DNA from 3 places in the Streptomyces sp. NBC_00104 genome. Region 1 is predicted to be linked to each of the others. Evidence: riboswitches for the same ligand, from Rfam matches in the RefSeq annotation. Region 1 holds a riboswitch; each other region holds the start of a gene.
What was found. Region 1 has a riboswitch for cobalamin ahead of cobN (cobaltochelatase subunit CobN). Riboswitches for the same ligand answer to the same signal wherever they lie in the genome.
Positions count from the first base shown of each region.

Region 2: another riboswitch for cobalamin. It lies ahead of OG272_RS10940 (cobalamin biosynthesis protein); the one in region 1 lies ahead of cobN (cobaltochelatase subunit CobN).
Region 3: another riboswitch for cobalamin. It lies ahead of OG272_RS14020 (prenyltransferase/squalene oxidase repeat-containing protein); the one in region 1 lies ahead of cobN (cobaltochelatase subunit CobN).

Region 1 covers NZ_CP108215.1:9,964,562-9,970,785, reverse strand. The annotation lists gene OG272_RS43605 (gamma-glutamyl-gamma-aminobutyrate hydrolase family protein) at 1-563, shown strand, start outside; gene cobN (cobaltochelatase subunit CobN) at 618-4,247, opposite strand; cobalamin riboswitch at 4,318-4,444, opposite strand; gene cobG (precorrin-3B synthase) at 4,692-6,062, shown strand; gene OG272_RS43590 (precorrin-8X methylmutase) at 6,059-6,224, shown strand, end outside.
Region 2 covers NZ_CP108215.1:2,516,210-2,522,433, forward strand. The annotation lists gene OG272_RS10910 (anion permease) at 1-190, shown strand, start outside; gene OG272_RS10915 (hypothetical protein) at 222-443, shown strand; gene OG272_RS10920 (helix-turn-helix transcriptional regulator) at 665-1,522, shown strand; gene OG272_RS10925 (hypothetical protein) at 1,564-2,061, shown strand; gene OG272_RS10930 (hypothetical protein) at 2,003-2,248, opposite strand; gene OG272_RS10935 (DUF397 domain-containing protein) at 2,346-2,540, opposite strand; cobalamin riboswitch at 2,809-2,951, shown strand; gene OG272_RS10940 (cobalamin biosynthesis protein) at 3,060-4,031, shown strand; gene OG272_RS10945 (cobyric acid synthase) at 4,028-5,578, shown strand; gene OG272_RS10950 (putative cobaltochelatase) at 5,658-6,224, shown strand, end outside.
Region 3 covers NZ_CP108215.1:3,228,460-3,234,683, forward strand. The annotation lists gene OG272_RS14005 (aldehyde dehydrogenase) at 1-77, opposite strand, end outside; gene OG272_RS14010 (MBL fold metallo-hydrolase) at 281-1,309, shown strand; gene OG272_RS14015 (phosphotransferase family protein) at 1,476-2,630, opposite strand; cobalamin riboswitch at 2,679-2,813, shown strand; gene OG272_RS14020 (prenyltransferase/squalene oxidase repeat-containing protein) at 2,930-4,369, shown strand; gene OG272_RS14025 (SCO2322 family protein) at 4,489-5,376, shown strand; gene OG272_RS14030 (energy-coupling factor transporter transmembrane component T) at 5,749-6,224, shown strand, end outside.

The DNA.
Region 1 (6,224 bases):
CCGACAGCGATGTCGCCGCGCGTCTCGCCCGCTTCGACGGGATCCTCCTCCCCGGCGGCGGCGACCTCGCCCCGCACCGCTACGGCGCCACCGACACCCACGCCGCCGTGTACGACGTGGACGAGACGCAGGACGCCTTCGATCTCGACATCGCCCGTGCCGCCCTGAACCTGGGCCTACCGCTCCTGGCGATCTGCCGGGGCCTCCAGGTGGTCGACGTCGCCCTGGGCGGCACCCTGGAGCAGGACATGGGCGGGCCCGGCCGCGAACACCGTCATCTCTCGCACCCGGTGGAACTCCGGCCCGGAACCGTGGTGGAGCGGGCCACCGGCGCGCACAAGGTGGAGGTGTCCTGCTACCACCACCAGCGGGTGGACCGGCTGGGCGAGGGACTGGAGGTCACCGCCCGCGCCGCCGACGGCACGGTGGAAGGGCTCGAACTCCCCGGCTCCCCCGGCTGGTTCACCGCCGTCCAGTGGCACCCCGAGGACACCGCCCACGAGGACCCCGCGCAGCAGGGCCTGTTCGACGCCCTCGTACGGGCCGCCGGCGACCGGCGCTGACATCCCCGCGCGGGAGGTGCGGGGAGGTGGACCGCCCCGCACCCCCGCCCGTCGTCAGCTGTCGCCGTCCTCCAGGTCGCCCTCGGTCTCCAGGTACACCTGACGCAGCCCCTCCAGCACCGCCGGGTCGGGCTTCTCCCACATGCCGCGCGACTCCGCCTCCAGCAGCCGCTCGGCGATGCCGTGCAGGGCCCAGGGGTTGGCCTGCTGCAGGAACTCGCGGTTGGTCTCGTCCAGGACGTAGGTCTCGGTGAGCTTGTCGTACATCCAGTCGGCGATCACGCCGGTGGTGGCGTCGTAACCGAACAGGTAGTCCACGGTGGCGGCGAGTTCGAAGGCACCCTTGTAGCCGTGGCGGCGCATCGCCTCGATCCACTTGGGGTTGACGACGCGGGCGCGGAACACCCGGGACGTCTCCTCGACGAGGGTGCGGGTGCGGACCGTCTCGGGGCGGGTGGAGTCGCCGATGTACGCCTCGGGGGCGGTGCCGCGCAGGGCACGGACGGTGGCCACCATGCCGCCGTGGTACTGGAAGTAGTCGTCGGAGTCGGCGATGTCGTGCTCGCGGGTGTCCGTGTTCTTCGCGGCGACCTCGATCCGCTTGTACGCGGTCTCCATCTCCTCGCGGGCCGGGCGGCCGTCGAGTTCTCGGCCGTAGGCGTAGCCGCCCCACACCGTGTAGACCTCGGCGAGGTCGGCGTCGGTGCGCCAGTCGCGGGAGTCGATGAGCTGGAGCAGACCGGCACCGTACGTTCCGGGGCGGGAGCCGAAGATACGGGTGGTGGCCCGGCGTTCGTCGCCGTGTTCCGCCAGATCGGCCTGGACGTGGGCGCGGACGTGGTTGGTCTCGGCCGGTTCGTCGAGGGACGCGGCGAGGCGTACGGCGTCGTCGAGGAGGCCGATGGTGTGCGGGAACGCGTCGCGGAAGAAGCCCGAAATGCGCAGGGTGACATCGATGCGGGGGCGGCCCAACTCCTCGGAGGGGATGGCCTCCAGACCGGTCACACGGCGGGAGGCGTCGTCCCAGACGGGCCGGACGCCGAGCAGGGCCAGCGCCTCCGCCACGTCGTCGCCCGCCGTACGCATCGCGCTCGTACCCCACAGCGACAGCCCGACCGACGTGGGCCATTCGCCGTTGTCGGCGCGGTAGCGCTCCAGCAGGGAGTCCGCGAGGGCCTGGCCCGTCTCCCAGGCGAGGCGGGAGGGGACGGCCTTGGGGTCGACGGAGTAGAAGTTGCGGCCCGTCGGCAGGACGTTGACCAGGCCCCGCAGGGGTGACCCCGAGGGGCCGGCCGGGACGAAGCCGCCGTTCAGGGCGTGCACGCTGTGGTCGAGTTCGGCCGTGGTCGCGGCGAGCCGGGGCACGACCTCGCGGGCGGCGAACTCCAGGATCGCGGCGACCTGTTCGCCGTGCTCGGTGGGGACGGCGGCCGGGTCCCAGCCCGCGTCCTCCATCGCCTGGACCAGCGTGCGCGCCTTCGCCTCCGCCTCGTCGGCGGTGGTGCGGGTCGCGGCGGACTCGTCGAGGCCGAGGGCCTCGCGCAGGCCGGGCAGGGCCGTGGTGCCGCCCCAGATCTGGCGGGCGCGGAGGACGGCGAGGACCAGGTTGACGTGGTCGGCGCCGGTCGGCGGGTTGCCGAGGACGTGCAGACCGTCGCGGATCTGGGCGTCCTTGACCTCGCACAGCCAGCCGTCGACGTGCAGCAGGAAGTCGTCGAAGCCGTCGTCCTCCGGACGGTCGTTCAGGCCGAGGTCGTGGTCGAGCCTGGCGGCCTGGATGAGGGTCCAGATCTGGGCGCGGATCGCCGGGAGCTTCGCCGGGTCCATGGAGGAGATCTGGGCGTACTCGTCGAGGAGTTGCTCCAGGCGCGCGATGTCGCCGTAGGAGTCGGCGCGGGCCATCGGGGGGACCAGGTGGTCGACGAGGGTGGCGTGGACGCGGCGCTTGGCCTGGGTGCCCTCGCCCGGGTCGTTGACCAGGAAGGGGTAGACCAGGGGGAGGTCGCCGAGGGCGGCGTCGGGGCCGCAGGCGGCGGACAGGCCCGCGTTCTTGCCGGGCAGCCACTCCAGGTTGCCGTGCTTGCCCAGGTGGATCATCGCGTCGGCGCCGAAGCCGCCGTCGTCGGCACGGGCCGCGATCCAGCGGTAGGCGGCCAGGTAGTGGTGGGAGGGCGGGAGATCCGGGTCGTGGTAGATCGCGATCGGGTTCTCGCCGAAGCCGCGCGGGGGCTGGATGAGGATCAGCAGATTGCCGAAGCGGAGGGCCGCGAGGACGATGTCGCCCTCCGGGTTGCGGCTGCGGTCGACGAACATCTCACCGGGGGCCGGGCCCCAGTGCTCCTCGACGGAGGTGCGGAGCTCCTCGGGGAGCGTGGCGTACCAGCGGCGGTAGTCGGCCGCCGGGATACGGACCGGGTTGCGGGCCAGCTGCTCCTCGGTGAGCCAGTCCTGGTCGTGGCCACCGGCCTCGATGAGCGCGCGGATCAGCTCGTCGCCGTCGCCGGAGGCCAGTCCGGGGACGTCGGCGCCCCCGAAGTCGTAGCCCTCGTCGCGGAGTCGGCGCAGCAGGGCGACCGCGCTGGCGGGGGTGTCCAGGCCGACCGCGTTGCCGATGCGGGAGTGCTTGGTCGGGTAGGCGGACAGGACGAGCGCGAGGCGCTTGTCGGCGTTGGCGATGTGCCGAAGTCGCGCGTGGCGTACGGCGATTCCGGCGACGCGGGCGGCGCGCTCTGGGTCGGCGACGTAGGCCGGGAGGCCGTCCTCGTCGATCTCCTTGAACGAGAACGGGACGGTGATCAGGCGGCCGTCGAACTCGGGGACGGCGATCTGGCTGGCCGCGTCGAGCGGGGAGACGCCCTCGTCGTTCTCCTCCCAGGCGGCGCGCGAGCCGGTCAGACACAGGGCCTGCAGGATCGGGACGTCGAGGCCAGTGAGGGCGCCCGCGTCCCAGGACTCGTCGTCGCCGCCGGCCGACGCCTCGGCGGGCTTGGTGCCGCCCGCGGCGAGGACGGTGGTGACGATGGCGTCGGCGGCGCGGAGCTCCTCGATCAGCTCGGGCTCGGGGGCACGCAGGGAGGCCACGTACAGCGGGAGCGCGCGGGCGCCCGTGTCCTCGATCGCCTCGCACAGGGCACCCACGAAGGCGGTGTTGCCGCTCATGTGGTGGGCCCGGTAGTAGAGCACGGCGACGGTCGGGCCGTCGGTGCCCGCGCGTGGGGTGCGCTCCAGCGGGCCCCAGGACGGGGCGGGCGCGGGCGAGTCGAAGCCATGGCCGGTGAGCAGGACCGTGTCGGAGAGGAACCGGGCGAGCTGCTCCAGGTTGGCGGGGCCGCCGTGGGCGAGATAGGCGTGGGCCTCGGCGGCGATACCGACGGGGACCGTGGAGGCGGCCATCAGCTGGGCGTCGGGGGCCTGTTCACCGGTGAGGACGACGACGGGGCGGCCGTCGGCGAGCAGCAGGTCGAGACCGTCCTGCCAGGCGCGGATACCGCCGAGGAGGCGTACGACGACCAGGCCGGCGCCGTCGAGGAGGGCCGGGAGGTCCTCCAGCGCGAGGCGGGAGGGGTTGGCGAAGCGGTACGGGACCGGGCCGTCGGCCGCGCGGGCGCTGAGCAGGTCGGTGTCGGACGTCGACAGGAGCAGGATGTGGGGCTGCGCGGAGCGCTCCCCGGGCGATGGCTGCATGCGGCGGCTGGCCTTCCTCGGGGTCCGCGCCCCGGGCGGTGTCGGATCGGAGTCTCCCCTGCTCGGGCGGGACCGAGGGGTACGGGGAAGGGAGTTCCTGGCTCGCCCGACCCTCCTGGGACGGGCTCACAGTGGCGGGACCGCGCCGGACTCACACCGGGCTTCCTCCCCTAGGGTCTGTCGTCACATTCCCGTCTGCCCCGCGGCGTCTGGCACGCACTCTCGCCGCACCGGGCGAAAGCCCAAGTACGTCCAGTACGAGGTCTTTCGCCCGGCACGCCGAGAGCACGCACCGGACGCCGCGGGGCCGCCCTTCGGGCGACGACGGGAATGTGACGACAGACACTAGCGCCGTGGTGGCGTCGGCGGACCGGATGATCCACCAAACAGCATAGTAAGGGTCGCCTCAAAAGGGCGGAGCATACGTCCGTGGGGACGGTGGGTATGCTCGCCGCCATGTCCACGCCTCCCCTGCGTTCATCGTCCCAGGCCACAGCGGTCACACGGGACCGTGGCGACGCCTGCCCGGGGACACTGCGGCTGCACGCGGCGGACGACGGGGCGCTGGCCCGTGTCCGGGTCCCCGGTGGTGTACTGACCGTCCGCCAGGCCGAGGCGCTGGCCGAGGCGGCGCGACGGCTCGGCGACGGTGATCTTCACCTCACCTCGCGCGGCAATGTGCAGCTGCGGGGACTGACCGACGGCTGCGGGGCCGCGCTGGCCGAGTCGCTGGACGCGGCCGGGCTGTTGCCCTCCGCCGGGCACGAACGGGTGCGCAACATCGTCGCCTCGCCCCTGTCCGGCCTCGACGGGCGGGGTCTGCGCGACGTCCGGCCCTGGCTGTCGGCCCTCGACGCGGCGCTGTGCGCGAGCGAGGCGGCGCGGGAGCTGTCGGGCCGGTTCCTGTTCGCGCTCGACGACGGGCGCGGGGATGTGGCCGGGCTCGACGCCGATGTGACCGTCCGGGCGGCCGGGGACGGCAGTGCGCTGCTGGCCCTCGGAACGGCCGACGAGGTCCTGTCGATGGCCGCCGAGGACGCTCCCCGGGCCGCGCTCACGGCCGCCGAGACGTTCGTGGAGGCCGCGCGGGAGAGCGGTTCCCGGGTCTGGCGTGTGACCGAACTCCCCTTCCAGAGCGAGTTGCTCAGCCTGATCCGCGCACGTCTGGCCGCCGACGGCATCGACGCCGTGAGCCGGGCCCGGACCGGGACGACCACGGTCGAAGCCGAGGGCCCGCCCCCCGGAGCCGCCGGCGACGCTCTGTGCGTACACGCACCCCTCGGTCGGCTGACCGCCCTCCAGTGGCGCGAGTTGACGCACCTCGCGTCCGCGACCTCCCGCCGTGAACTGCGGCTGACCCCGTGGCGCGGAGTCGTCGTCCCCACGCCGGGCATGAGCGAGGACGAGGCGTCCGACGCGCTCGCCCGGCTCTCCGTGACCGGCCTCGTCACCGATCCCGCCTCCCCCTGGCTGCGCGTCGGCGCCTGTATCGGGCGGCCCGGCTGCGCCAAGTCCCTGGCGGACGTACGGGCGGACGCGACCGGAAGCCTCGACGCGGCCGGACGCGCCGGACTCCCCCTGTACTGGTCCGGATGCGAGCGCCGCTGCGGTCACCCCCGGGGCGAACGGATCGACGTGGTGGCCGTGCCGGGCGGCGGCTACGAGCTCTCCCGCACCACCTCCGGCCAGGACCCACGCACCACGTCCATGGCCGACCCCGGCCTCCTCGACACCGCTCTGGCGGCGATCACCTCATCAGCCCCGAGAAGCGCACGACCCGCACGAACGACACCCGCACGAACGACACCCTCATGACGACCGAGAGCAGCGAGAAGACCACCGTGACCACGTACGACTACGAGAAGGACGGCCCGGCGATCTACCGGCAGTCCTTCGCCACCATCCGCGCGGAGGCGGACCTCGCGGCCCTGCCCGCCGACGTCAGCCAGGTCGCGGTCCGGATGATCCACGCCTGCG
Region 2 (6,224 bases), 7.4 Mb from region 1:
CGACCACACCAACGTGAACGACACCGAGGAGTCGCCCGGCGTGGTGACCACGGCGATGGCCGCCGTGACGCCGCCGCCGACCGGCACCGTGAACGAGGACCTCACGGCGACCATTCCGGCCCTCTCGGCCCCGGCCGCCGCCGAGACCACGGCCTCGGCCAGCTCCTCCACGCCGACGCCCGCCGTCTGAGCCCCGCGACTCCCTGAGGAAGATCACCACCATGCACATCGACTGGGCAGCCCTCGGCTCCGTCTTCGGAGTCAGCCTCGTGGTCACCGTGGCCCTCGTCGGCCTCTTCACCCTGGGGATCGTCGGCCTCTCCAAGCGGGAGACCGCGACCGCCGCCGGCACCTCGCCGGCCCTCGCCACGACAGCGGCGTACGCCTGCTTCGCGGCCTGCACGGCGGCGGTGGGCTACGGGATCTACCTGATCATGGCCTGAGGCCCCGTTCACCCCTCCCACCTCGCACGACGCGCCACGACAAACCCCCTGTACCGATTTGACCGGTACAGGGGGTTTGTCTATTGTTCACGGCAACTGTGACCTCGTCGAAATGACACATGTCATTTAGGCGATGGCTATACGACGGTACCCGATCGGCGTAAGCTATCAGATTGTCGCCGTTCGACGATGGCCACCTGACATGTAGACAGGGGAGCGCCATGCCCAGGGATCTCGATCCGAGCCTGAATCGACGCAGACTCCGCGTCGAGTTGCGTAAAGCCCGGTACACGTCCGGGCTGACCAAGCAACAGACGGCGGACGCCCTGGACTGGTCACTCTCGAAGATCATGCGCATCGAGGCCGGCACGGTCGGCGTCAGCGTCACCGATGTACGGGCGTTGATGCAGCAGTACGAGGTCACGGACCCCGAGCTGGTCAGTGAGCTGGAAGAGGCCGCGCGGGGCTCGAAGGGGCCGTCGTGGTGGGCGCCGTGGGGCAACCTGGTGTCCCAGCCGTTCGCTCAGTACCTGGGATACGAGGGGGCCGCGACCTCCATCCGCATCTACAACCCCATCGTGCTGCCCGGCCTCGTCCAGACCGAGGACTACGCCACCGCCCTTCTCTCGCCGACGACCGAGGGCACGGACGTACGGCGGTCGGTGGAGCTTCGCACGGCGCGACAGGAGCGGTACCTCGACTCCGAGACCGGGCCGCGCGTCGAGATCGTCCTGGACGAAGCCGCCGTACGGCGCGTGATCGGCGGCCCCAGGGTGATGCGCCGGCAACTGGAGCACATCACGACCCTGTCCCGGCGTCCGCAGATGGGCATCCGGCTCCTGCCGTTCACGGTGGGAGCCCACTTCAGCACCCTCAGCCCGTTCATCCTGCTCGGTTTCAAGGACGACGACGACCTGCTGTACCTGGAGGGCCCCAGCGGCGGGTTGTCGAACCGTGACGACCTCGACCTCACGGTGCGCTACCAGGAGTGCTTCGCGGACATCAGTGACAAGGCGTACGACGGTGACCGGATGATCGAGTTCCTCGACACGGTCAAGGAGAGCCTGGACAACGACTGAGCCCCGGGACGGGACGCCCGGGCGGACACGGGGGAGGGCCGATGGCGGTCTTCGGACGAGAATGGTGGAGGCGGCTCACCGCGCGCCGCGCCGCGCCCGGCAACGGAGATCCGGGCGGTTCTCCCCCACCGGACTCCCCCGATCCCGAGGGGACGACCGCACTGGACGACTGCACACTCAAGTCGTACGCCATGCAGCGACAGGAGTGGGCGGAGGCGCTCATCCGGGTGGAGAGCGCCCGGGTCGACGGCGAGATACGGCTCATGTCGGTCCGTATGCTGCTGGGCACGTTCTGCGCGAGCGTGCTGTTACTGAGCATCGCCGTGGCGGGCCGGGTCCTGCCCACCACTCAGCTGGGAGCCGCGGCACCACTCACCACGGCGATCACCGGAGCACTCGGCGCCGCCCTGCTGACCTCGCTCGCCGCAGGGCTCGGCAAGGCACTGCGCGCCCGCGCCGACGCCTCGCGGCCCACCGGACTCAGTGCCGCTCCGGATCCCGCGGCCGAACCCCGGCCAGGGCCCGGTCCAGCACCCTGAGCCGCTCCGTGACCGGAGTCAGCCCCCACCACAGACCCGCTCCCGCGGCGATGAGGGCGGTCACCGTCAGCCAGACGAGGCCTCGCGCCTCCGCCCCCGGCACCAGCAGAGCGGCGAGCGCGCCGACTCCGACGGACAGGACGCCGGCCACCATGCTGAAGAGCGCCAGGGGGGCCGCGGCGGACAACCGCGTCCGCCTGTCCCTGGATGTCCTCGCATGCGCCGAGGCGGATCCCTTGGTCCGATCTTCCATCGCGTGTACCTCCCGTCCCCCGAACGGTTCTTCAAGAACCGTCCGCTCCCGGGTCCACAAGCCCCGCCAGAAAACCACACCACGCGGCGTGACGGAAGGAGAGCACAGCGTTCTTCTTCGAGTTTGAGTCACGCACCAGAATCCGGCTCTCCTCGAACGACGCTTCCACACAGAGGCTGGGATCGCCTGAATGGCTGCTCTTGATCCAAGTCCGCGTCTCAGACATCCTCTCGAACACTCCGGCCTCCACTCAAAGGTCAGCACACCGACACGGCGTCCGTCTCGACGACCCGAGCGCCTTGCCCAGCCGCCGCGCGGACGTGACGGAGGGCCGGCCGTACCAGGCGCTCAGTCTTCGTACTGCCGTTCCCTCAAGTGTTCCCGTCTTACTCGCCGTGGAAGAGCGCGGAAAGAGCCGATTCGGGCGTCTGGCGATATTTCGGCGGTGTGGGGCTGAGCACACCGCTGCGCCGCAGGTCAACAGCAAGTTGACGGGTCTTCCAGGGGCGTGGTGGACTGCCGGGGCCATGTACGACGGCAGGAGAGGAAGCCGGTGCGAGTCCGGCGCGGTCCCGCCACTGTCACCGGGGAAGAACCCCCCGGGAGCCAGGAACTCTCGCCGTCGGTCTCGTCGAACCAGGGCGTGGACACCCTGAGTGAGGACATATCGCCATGTGCGCCCTGTGCGGCTGCCCGTCGGGTCTCAGCGCCCGCTCATTGCCCGACCCCGTGATCGGCTGAACCGGTGTGTGCCGATCGCGTGTTCGCGTACGGCGCCGCCGCCGGGCTCCTCGGTGATCTGCTGCTCGGCGATCCGCGCCGGGGGCATCCGGTCGCCGCGTTCGGGCGAGCCGCCGGCGCGGTGGAGCGGGTGCTGTGGCGGGACCACCGGGGGTGGGGCGCGCTGCACACCGCGGTGTGCGCGGGTGGCGCCGTGGCACTGGGGGCCGTCGCGGCGGCCGCCGTACGACCGTCGCGGGTCGCCTCCGTCGGGTTGACCGCCGCCGCCACCTGGGCCGTCGTCGGGGGGACTTCGCTGGGGCGGGAGGCGCGGGCGATCGGGCGGTCCCTCGAAGCGGGGGACGTCGAGGGCGCGCGGACGCGGTTGCCCCATCTGTGCGGGCGGGATCCCCAGGCACTCGACGCGGACGGGATCGCGCGGGCTGTCGTGGAGTCCGTCGCCGAGAACACGTCGGACGCGGTCGTGGGGGCGCTCGTGTGGGGCGCTGTCGGCGGGGTGCCCGGGCTGGTGGGGTTTCGGGCCGTCAACACGTTGGACGCCATGGTCGGGCATCGGTCGGAGCGGTACCGGCGGTACGGGTGGGCCTCCGCGCGGCTGGACGACGTGGCGGGATGGCCGGGGGCTCGGCTGACCGCGGTACTGGCCGCGGGCGCCGGCGGGGATGCCCGGGGGGCCGTTCGCGCCTGGCGGGCGGACGCGGGGAAGCATCCGAGTCCCAACGCGGGGCCGGTGGAGGCGTCGTTCGCGGGGGCGCTCGGAGTGCGGTTGGGGGGCACGTTGTCGTACGGGGGGCGGGTCGAGCACCGGCCTGTGCTGAATGGGGAGGGGCGGGCTGTGCGCGTGGCGGACATCGAGCGGGCTGTTCGGTTGTCCCGGCGGGTGAGTTGGCTCGCCTGGGGGGTCAGTGCGGGTGCGGCGGCGCTGCGGGGCCGGATGTCACGGCTCGCGGCACCGAAGGTGAGGAGTCAGGGATGAGTGGCGGACTGCTCGTCGCCGGGACCACTTCCGATGCCGGGAAGAGTGTGGTCACCGCCGGGATCTGCCGGTGGCTCGTGCGGCAGGGTGTGAAGGTCGCGCCGTTCAAGGCGCAGAACATGTCGCTCAATTCCTTCGTGACGAAGGAGGGCGCCGAGATCGGGCGGGCTCAGGCCATGCAGGCGCAGGCCTGTCGTGTCGAGCCCAGCGCGCTCATGAACCCCGTGCTGCTGAAGCCCGGGGGTGAGCGGAGCAGTCAGGTCGTGCTGCTGGGGAAGCCCGTGGGGGAGATGAGTGCGCGCGGGTATCACGGGGGGCGGCAACAGCGGCTGCTCGGGACCGTGTTGGAGTGTCTCGCCGAGTTGCGGGGCACGTATGACGCGGTGATCTGTGAGGGGGCCGGCTCCCCCGCCGAGATCAATCTGCGGCGGACCGACATCGTCAACATGGGGATCGCCCGGAACGCCGGGCTTCCCGTGCTCGTCGTCGGTGACATCGACCGTGGCGGGGTCTTCGCGTCCTTCTTCGGGACCGTCGCGCTGCTCTCGCCCGAGGATCAGGCCCTCGTCGCCGGGTTCCTCGTCAACAAGTTCCGGGGGGACGCCTCCCTGCTGGAGCCGGGGCTCGACATGCTGCACGGGCTCACCGGGCGGCGGACGTACGGTGTGCTGCCGTTCCGGCACGGGCTCGGGATCGACGAGGAGGACGGGCTCCGGATCTCGCTGCGCGGGACGGTCCGGGAGTCGAACGTGGCGCCGCCCGTCGGGGAGGACGTGCTGCGGGTCGCCGTGTGCGCGGTTCCGCTGATGTCCAACTTCACCGATGTGGACGCGCTCGCCGCCGAACCCGGTGTCGTGGTGCGGTTCGTGGACCGGGCCGAGGAGTTGGCCGACGCCGACCTCGTCGTCGTTCCGGGGACCCGGGGCACGGTCCGGGCGTTGGAGTGGCTGCGGGAGCGCGGTCTCGCCGACGCCCTGGTGCGCAGGGCCGCCCAGGGGCGGCCGGTGCTCGGCATCTGCGGTGGGTTCCAGCTGCTCGGACAGCACATCGAGGACGACGTCGAGAGTCGGCGGGGGCACGTGGACGGGCTCGGGGTGCTTCCCGTGCGCGTACGGTTCGCCCGGGAGAAGACGCTCACGCGGCCCGTCGGGGAAGCCCTCGGGGAGCCGGTCCAGGGGTACGAGATCCATCACGGGGTCGCCGAAGTCCTGGGCGGAGAGGCGTTCATCTCCGACGACGACGGACACGGCCTGGACGGCTGCCGGGTCGGGCAGACCTGGGGCACGCACTGGCACGGGTCGCTGGAGTCGGACGGCTTCCGGCGGGCCTTTCTGCGTGAGGTGGCGGCCGCCTCGGGGCGCCGGTTCGTGCCGGCCGCCGACACGTCGTTCGCCGCGCTGCGCGAGGAGCAGCTGGACCGGCTCGGCGATCTGATCGAGGAGCACGCGGACACGGACGCGCTCTGGCGGCTCATCGAGTCGGGCGCGCCGGCGGGACTTCCCTTCGTGCCGCCCGGAGCACCGGGAACACCGGGAGCACCCGGATGAGCGCGGCGTACGGACGGGACGAGCGAGCGGCCACGGGTCATCTGCCCGGGCCGGAGGGTGACGTGGAGGGCGACGAGAAGTGACTGTTCCATTTCCGTTCACGGCCGTCGTCGGCCAGGACGACCTGCGGCTGGCGCTGCTGCTGAACGCGGTGTCGCCGGCGGTCGGCGGTGTGCTGGTGCGCGGTGAGAAGGGGACCGCGAAGAGCACCGCCGTGCGGGCGCTCGCGGCGCTGCTGCCGGAGGTGGAGGTCGTCGCCGGGTGCCGGTTCTCCTGCGATCCCGCGAAACCGGACCCCGCGTGTCCGGACGGGCCGCACGAGCCGGCGTTCGAGACACGGCCGTCGCGCATGGTCGAACTGCCCGTCGGCGCCTCCGAGGACCGGCTCGTCGGCGCGCTCGACATCGAGCGGGCGCTGTCCGAGGGCGTGAAGGCGTTCGAGCCCGGCCTGCTCGCGGACGCGCACCGGGGAATCCTCTACGTCGACGAGGTGAACCTGCTCCACGACCACCTGGTGGACCTGCTGCTCGACGCGGCCGCGATGGGCGCCTCGTACGTGGAGCGCGAGGGTGTCTCCGTACGGCATGCCGCGCGGTTCCTGCTCGTCGGGACGATGAACCCCGAAGAGGGCGAGCTGCGACCGCAG
Region 3 (6,224 bases), 6.7 Mb from region 1:
TCGATGACGTCCGTGCCCAGGGGGTCGGTCAACTCCCCGCCGATGAACAACTGTCCGTGTTCCACGAGTTCGGTCATGGCCGACTGCCTCCCGGAGCCAGTTCTCTTCGCCGGCAAGTTCTCTGACGATCCATCAGATTGATTGGGACAGGGAACTGATACCAGTTCCGGTGAGAGGAGTCCACGGAACGCACACCGATCGTCCCGACCTCCCGGTGGAACTCGTTCTAGTTATAGTGGGCGGAGCGCGGCGATCGGGGCATCGACGACAAGGGGAACGCATGACACAGGTGCACGATCACGGCGGAGGCGTACGGTCCGTCGAGGTCCCCATCCCGGACAACCCGCTCGGCCACACGCTCGTGTACGTCGTCGACACCGACCGCGGACCGGTCCTCGTCGACACCGGCTGGGACGACCCGTCCTCGTGGGACACGCTCGCGGCGGGCCTGACGGCGTGCGGTACGTCGGTCGCGGAGATCCACGGGGTCGTGATCACGCACCACCACCCCGACCACCACGGTCTGTCGGGCGCGGTGCGGGAGGCGTCCGGGGCGTGGATCGCGATGCACGCGGCGGACACGGCGATCGTCCGGCGCACCCGTGGGACCGGCCCGGACCGCTGGTTCTCCTACATGACGGACAAACTCACGGCCGCGGGCGCCCCCGAGGAACACCTCGCCTCTCTCCGCACCCCTCGCCGCCCCCGCGCCCTGCCGGGTTTCTCCCCCGCGCTCCCCGACCGGGAGATCGTCCCCGGCGAACTCCTCGGCCTCCCCGGCCGCCGCGTCCGCGCGATCTGGACGCCGGGGCACACGCCCGGCCACGTCTGCCTCCACCTGGAGGAGGCGCATCCCTCCCGACTCCCGGGCCACGGACGCCTGTTCTCCGGGGACCACCTCCTCCCCGAGATCAGTCCGCACATCGGCCTCTACGAGGACCCGGACGACGACACGGTCACCGACCCTCTCGGCGACTACCTCGACTCCCTGGAACGCGTCGGCCGTCTCGCCCCCGCCGAGGTCCTCCCGGCCCACCAGTACGCGTTCACCGACGCCGCCGCCCGCGTACGGGAGTTGCTGGCCCACCACGAGTCCCGCCTCGCCGACCTGCTCGCCCTCCTCGCCTCGCCCCTCACCCCCTGGCAACTCGCCGAACGCATGGAGTGGAACCGCCCCTGGCCCGACATTCCCTTCACCTCCCGCAACATCGCGGTCTCCGAGGCGGAGGCGCATCTACGGCGGCTGGTGAAGCTGGGTCGGGCGGAGGCGGTGGAAGGGAGCAACCCCGTTACGTATGTGGCGGTGTGAGGGGGCGTTCATCGGGACTGGCGTCCTGGGGGTGGTGACGCTGTCGCGGGCGCGTGCGGTGCGCAGGCATCCGGCCGGCCGTGCCCTCAGGCCGTCGTCGCCTCAGGCTGTCGTCGCCTCAGGCCGTCGTGCCCTCAGGCCGTCGTGCCCTCAGGCCGTCGTGCCCTCAGGCCGTCGGCCCCGGATCCGTGAGGGAACGGATCAACTCCTCCGCGACTCCCATGAGTTCCACTTCGCGCATGGTCATCGTCGGGTTGGCCGCCCGGCGTCGCCTCGCCTCGACGAGGCCCTCTTCCGTCAGGGCGGAGGGGCCGTCGTGCTGGTGGGCGAGGAGGGAGACGAGGGTGGCGCGGGCCATCTCCGCGCGGAAGTCGGCGGAGTCGACGGCGACTTGGGCGAGGATCATCGCGGAGATGCCCCAGTCAAGGCCGGGCGGCCCCTCCTCGGCGGTGCTCCAGTCGATGACCTGGGGACCCTGGGGCGTGACGATGACGTTCTCGGGGTGCAGATCCAGGTGGAGGACGCGGGTGGCCGGGGCGCGGGGCGACGTGGAGGGGGTGTCGTCGTCGCGGGGCGACACGGAGGGGGTGTCGTCGTCGCGGAGTGCGGAGGGGGCGTCGTCGTCGCGGGGCGCCGAGGTGGCGTGGCCGTCGCGGGGCGCCGAGGGGGCGTGGCCGTCGCGGGGCGCCGAGGGGGCGTGGCCGTCGCGGGGCGGGAGGGCGTGGAGGGCGTGGAGGAGGCGGGCCAGGGTGGCGCCGGTCTGCGCCGGGTCCAGCAGGCCGGCGGCGACGGCCTCCAGCATGGTCGGGCCGGACAGCCGCTCCAGCACCATCTCCGTACGGGTCGCCGAGCGCACGCGCGGAACGGGGTAACCGTGGCTCCGCACGTACTCCATGACCTCGGCCTCGGCAGCCGCGTCACCCCAGTCGTCACGGTAACGCCGCAGCACCCAGGCCGCGGTGGGGCCGCCCGGCCGCCCGGGGCCGTCGACTCCGAGGCGGTTGCCAGGGCCTCCGGGACCGCCGGGGCCGTCGACTCCGGCACGGCTGCCCGGACCTCCGGGACCGCCGACTCCGGCACGGCTGCCCGGACCTCCGGGACCGCCGACTCCGGCACGGCTGCCAGGGCCGCCGGTGACGTCGCGTCGGCCGGGTTCGGTAGGGCTGTCGGTTGCGTCACGGGCGTCCCGTACGGCGAGGGCACCGGCGGTGCCCTCGCCGGTGACGGCGACGGGCGCTTCCGTCGCGGACTCGCCTTCGTCGGCGTGGAGTTCGTACACGTCGGCCGTGCGCCCCGACCCGAGCAGTCTCCCCGTACGCATGGCGCGAACCTATCCCGGCGCACAGACGGCCCTCAGGCTTTTGGCTACCGACAGGTAGAGTGACCGGGTCGTCATCACACCCGTACAGGGGGAAGCCGGTGCAAATCCGGCGCTGACCCGCAACCGTGAGCCGACCCCGGCAAGGGGGCGGCGAGTCGGACTGCCCTGTGCGGAACCGTGACCGGCTCGCATCACCGGCGGCCCGCCGGTGTACGGCACCGTCGAGGAATACGGAGCCGAGCCGCCCGGCGCTTCGCCGTGCCGCCCGGCTCCCCGTCAGGGAGAGGCAGCCGCCGATCATGAATGTCCGCCGCAGCGCAGCGGTAGTCGCCGTACTGGCCGTCACAACCGGGCTCGGTACGGGACTCGGTACGGGACTCGGTACCGGCTTCGCGCCGGTGGCCCTCGCCAATGACGCGACCTCCGCATCTCCTGACGCGACTTCCGCATCTTCTGAGGCGGCTTCCGATGTCTCCGCCGCTCCCTCCGCCTCGGCGTCGCAGGCGACCCCCACCGGTCTGTACGGCTCCACCGACCCCACGTACGACGGTGTCTGGCGGCAGTCCCTCGCCCTGCTCGCGCTGGACACCGTGGGGGAGAAGCCGGGTGCCGGGGCGGTGGAGTGGCTCGTCGGGCAGCAGTGCGCGAGCGGGGCGTTCGCGGCGTACCGGGCCGACGCCACCGCGCCGTGCGACGCCAAGACTGCCGTCGACACCAACAGCACGGCCGCCGCGGTGCAGGCGCTCGCCGCGGTCGGCGGGCGGGACGCCGAGGCCGGGCGGGCCGTGCGGTGGCTGAAGGAGAACCAGAACAAGGACGGCGGCTGGGGCTACACCGCCGGCGGGCCCAGCGACGCGAACTCGACGTCCGTCGTGATCGGCGCGCTGACCGCCGTGGGCGGCGCCCCCGAGAAGCAGGAGAGGAACGGCAACTCCCCCTACGACGCCCTCCGCGCCCTCGCCCTCCCCTGCGGGGATGGGAAGGACGGGGAGGACGGGGAGAAGAAGGGCCGGGGTGGCGCGGATGGCGCGGATGGCGCGGATGGCAAGGGTGAGGGGAAGGACGCCGGCGCCTTCGCCTACCAGCCCGACAAGAAGGGTGGTCTCGCCGCGAACGCCGATGCCACGGCTGCCGCCGTGCTCGGCAGCCTGGGTGAGGGCTTCGTGGCCGAGGGAGAGAGTGCGGCGGGGACTCGGGCGGCTTTCGCCGGGGAGTGCGTCGCGGGTGACTCCCCCGAGGATCTGGCCCACAACGGGGCCGTCCACCTGGCCGGTGTCCTCGCCGCCGACGGTTACCTGAAGTCCGCGCTCGCGGGGGCGGAGGATCAGCCCGACCACGGCAACACCGCCGACGCGGTCGTCGCGCTCGCCGCCGCCGGGGATGCGGACGCGACCGAGAAGCCGCTCGCCTGGCTGGAGAAGAACTACGGTGCCTGGGCTGCCAAGGCCGGGCCGGCCGCGTACGCCCAGCTCGTCTTCGCCGCGCATGCCTCCGGCGAGGATCCGCGCGACTTCGGCGGCGCCGACCTCGTGGCCCAGCTGAAGGACACCGGTCCGGCGCGTGACGTGGACGACTACTCCTCCGTGCCGCACGACGACGCGGCCGCCGGGGAGGAGGACGGCGACGGTCTCGGTGCGGGTGCGGGTGCGTGGTGGGCGATCGGGCTCGGGCTCGCCGCCGTCGTCGCCGTCGCTGTGGGGGTCGTCGGGGTCGTGCTGAGGAAGCGGCGGCAGGCGTGACCGGCCGCCGGAGGGCCGCCGCGCGGCGGTCGACTGCCGTGGCGACGGGCGCGATGTCGGTGGGCCCGACTTCGATGGGCCTGACTTCGATGGGCCCGACTTCGATGGGCCCGACTTCGATGGGCCCGACTTCGGTGGACGCGTGGCCGTTGAGCCCGTCGGCGCCGAGTGCGATGCCGGCGGGCGCGGTGCGGTCGGCGGCGCTTCCGCTCCCGTCCGCCGCGTTGCCGTGGAGCGCGCCGTCGACGGACGCGAGGTCGTCGGTCTCGGCGCTCGCGCCCCGGCCGCGCGGTGTGTTGCTCCTGCTCTGCGGCGTCCTGCTCGTGCTGGGGAGCGTGGGGCTGGCCCATGCAGCCGCCTACCGCTACTGGTCCTTCTGGGAGCGGGACGGTTCGGCCTGGGCGTTTGCCACGCAGGGGCCGTCGACCGCGCGGCCGTCCGACGGGGACGTGCAGGGGTTCCGGTTCGCCGTCAGCCGGGACTCCGCGGATGCGGCGCGACCGCGTGGAGCGGCCGACTTCGCCGCGATCTGCGGCGGTACGGCCGCGCGGGGCGGGGAGAAGCGGGTCGCGCTGGTCATCGACTTCGGTACGGCGGCGGACGCGCCGGCCGGTGAGACGCCTCCGGCGGCGCGTACGGCCTGTGCGCGGGTGCCGGACGACGCGACCACGGCCGAGGCGTTGGCCTCTGTCGCGAAGCCGCTCCGGTACGACACGAACGCGCTGCTCTGCGCCATCGTCGGCTATCCGGGGAAGGGGTGTGGTGAGGCGGTCGCCGTCGACGGCGGCACCGATACCGATACCGAGCCCACCGCCGACGCCCGTACCGACGCCCCGAGTTCGCCGCCCGCAGCCGCCTCCGACGAGGGAGCCAAGGGAGCCGAGGGAGCCGAGGGAGCCGAGGGAGCCGAGGGAGAGGGGCCGTCCGTCGGGCTGTTCGTGGGCGTGGGGGTGGTCGCCGCGCTGGGAGCCGCGGCGGTGTGGCAGGCGCGGCGGCGCCGGGGGTAGGGCGCAATGCGGTGGTTCACAGGGCGCCCGAGGGCGGCGTCGTCCGGGGGGCGGTTCCGCGACTCGGCGGTACGAGGTGCCGTCGCGCCCACCCGTGCCGCCCCGACGGCACGACTGCCCGCACGTACGACGGCGAGAGATACCGACCCGGCGGCCCATCGGCCCGCGCCTGGGACGGAACACGAAACCGGCCCGGCGGCACAGCCCCCCGCGGCTACGACCGTGGGCGGAACCTACCCGGCGACACGTCAGCCCCCACCTGGGACTGCGCGCGACACCGCCCCGGCACCGCGACAACCCACGACCGAGACGGCCCGCGACACCGCCCCGGCGCCGCGACAGTCAACGGTCCGGGCGACCCGGAACGCCGGTGTGCACCCGCTCGCCTGGTGGCTGTGGGCGCTCGGGCTCGCCACCGCCGCGTCGCGTACCACCAACCCCCTGCTCCTCGCCCTTCTCATCGCGGTCGCCGGGTATGTCGTGGCGACGCATCGCACCGACGCCCCCTGGGCCCGCTCCTACGCCGCGTTCGTGAAGCTCGGGTTGGCGGTTCTGGTCGTTCGGCTGGGCTTCGCGGTCGTGCTGGGGTCGCCCATCCCCGGGACGTACACCCTGTTCACGCTGCCCGAAGTGCCGCTGCCCGGCTGGGCGCAGGGGATCCGGCTGGGTGGCCGGGTCACGGCGGAGGGGCTTCTGTTCGCGCTGTACGACGGGCTGCGGCTGGCCGCCCTGCTGATCTGCGTCGGTGCCGCGAACGCCCTCGCGAACCCGGCGCGGCTGCTCAAGTCGCTGCCGGGCGCCCTCTACGAGGCGGGTGTCGCCGTGGTGGTGGCGATGACGTTCGCGCC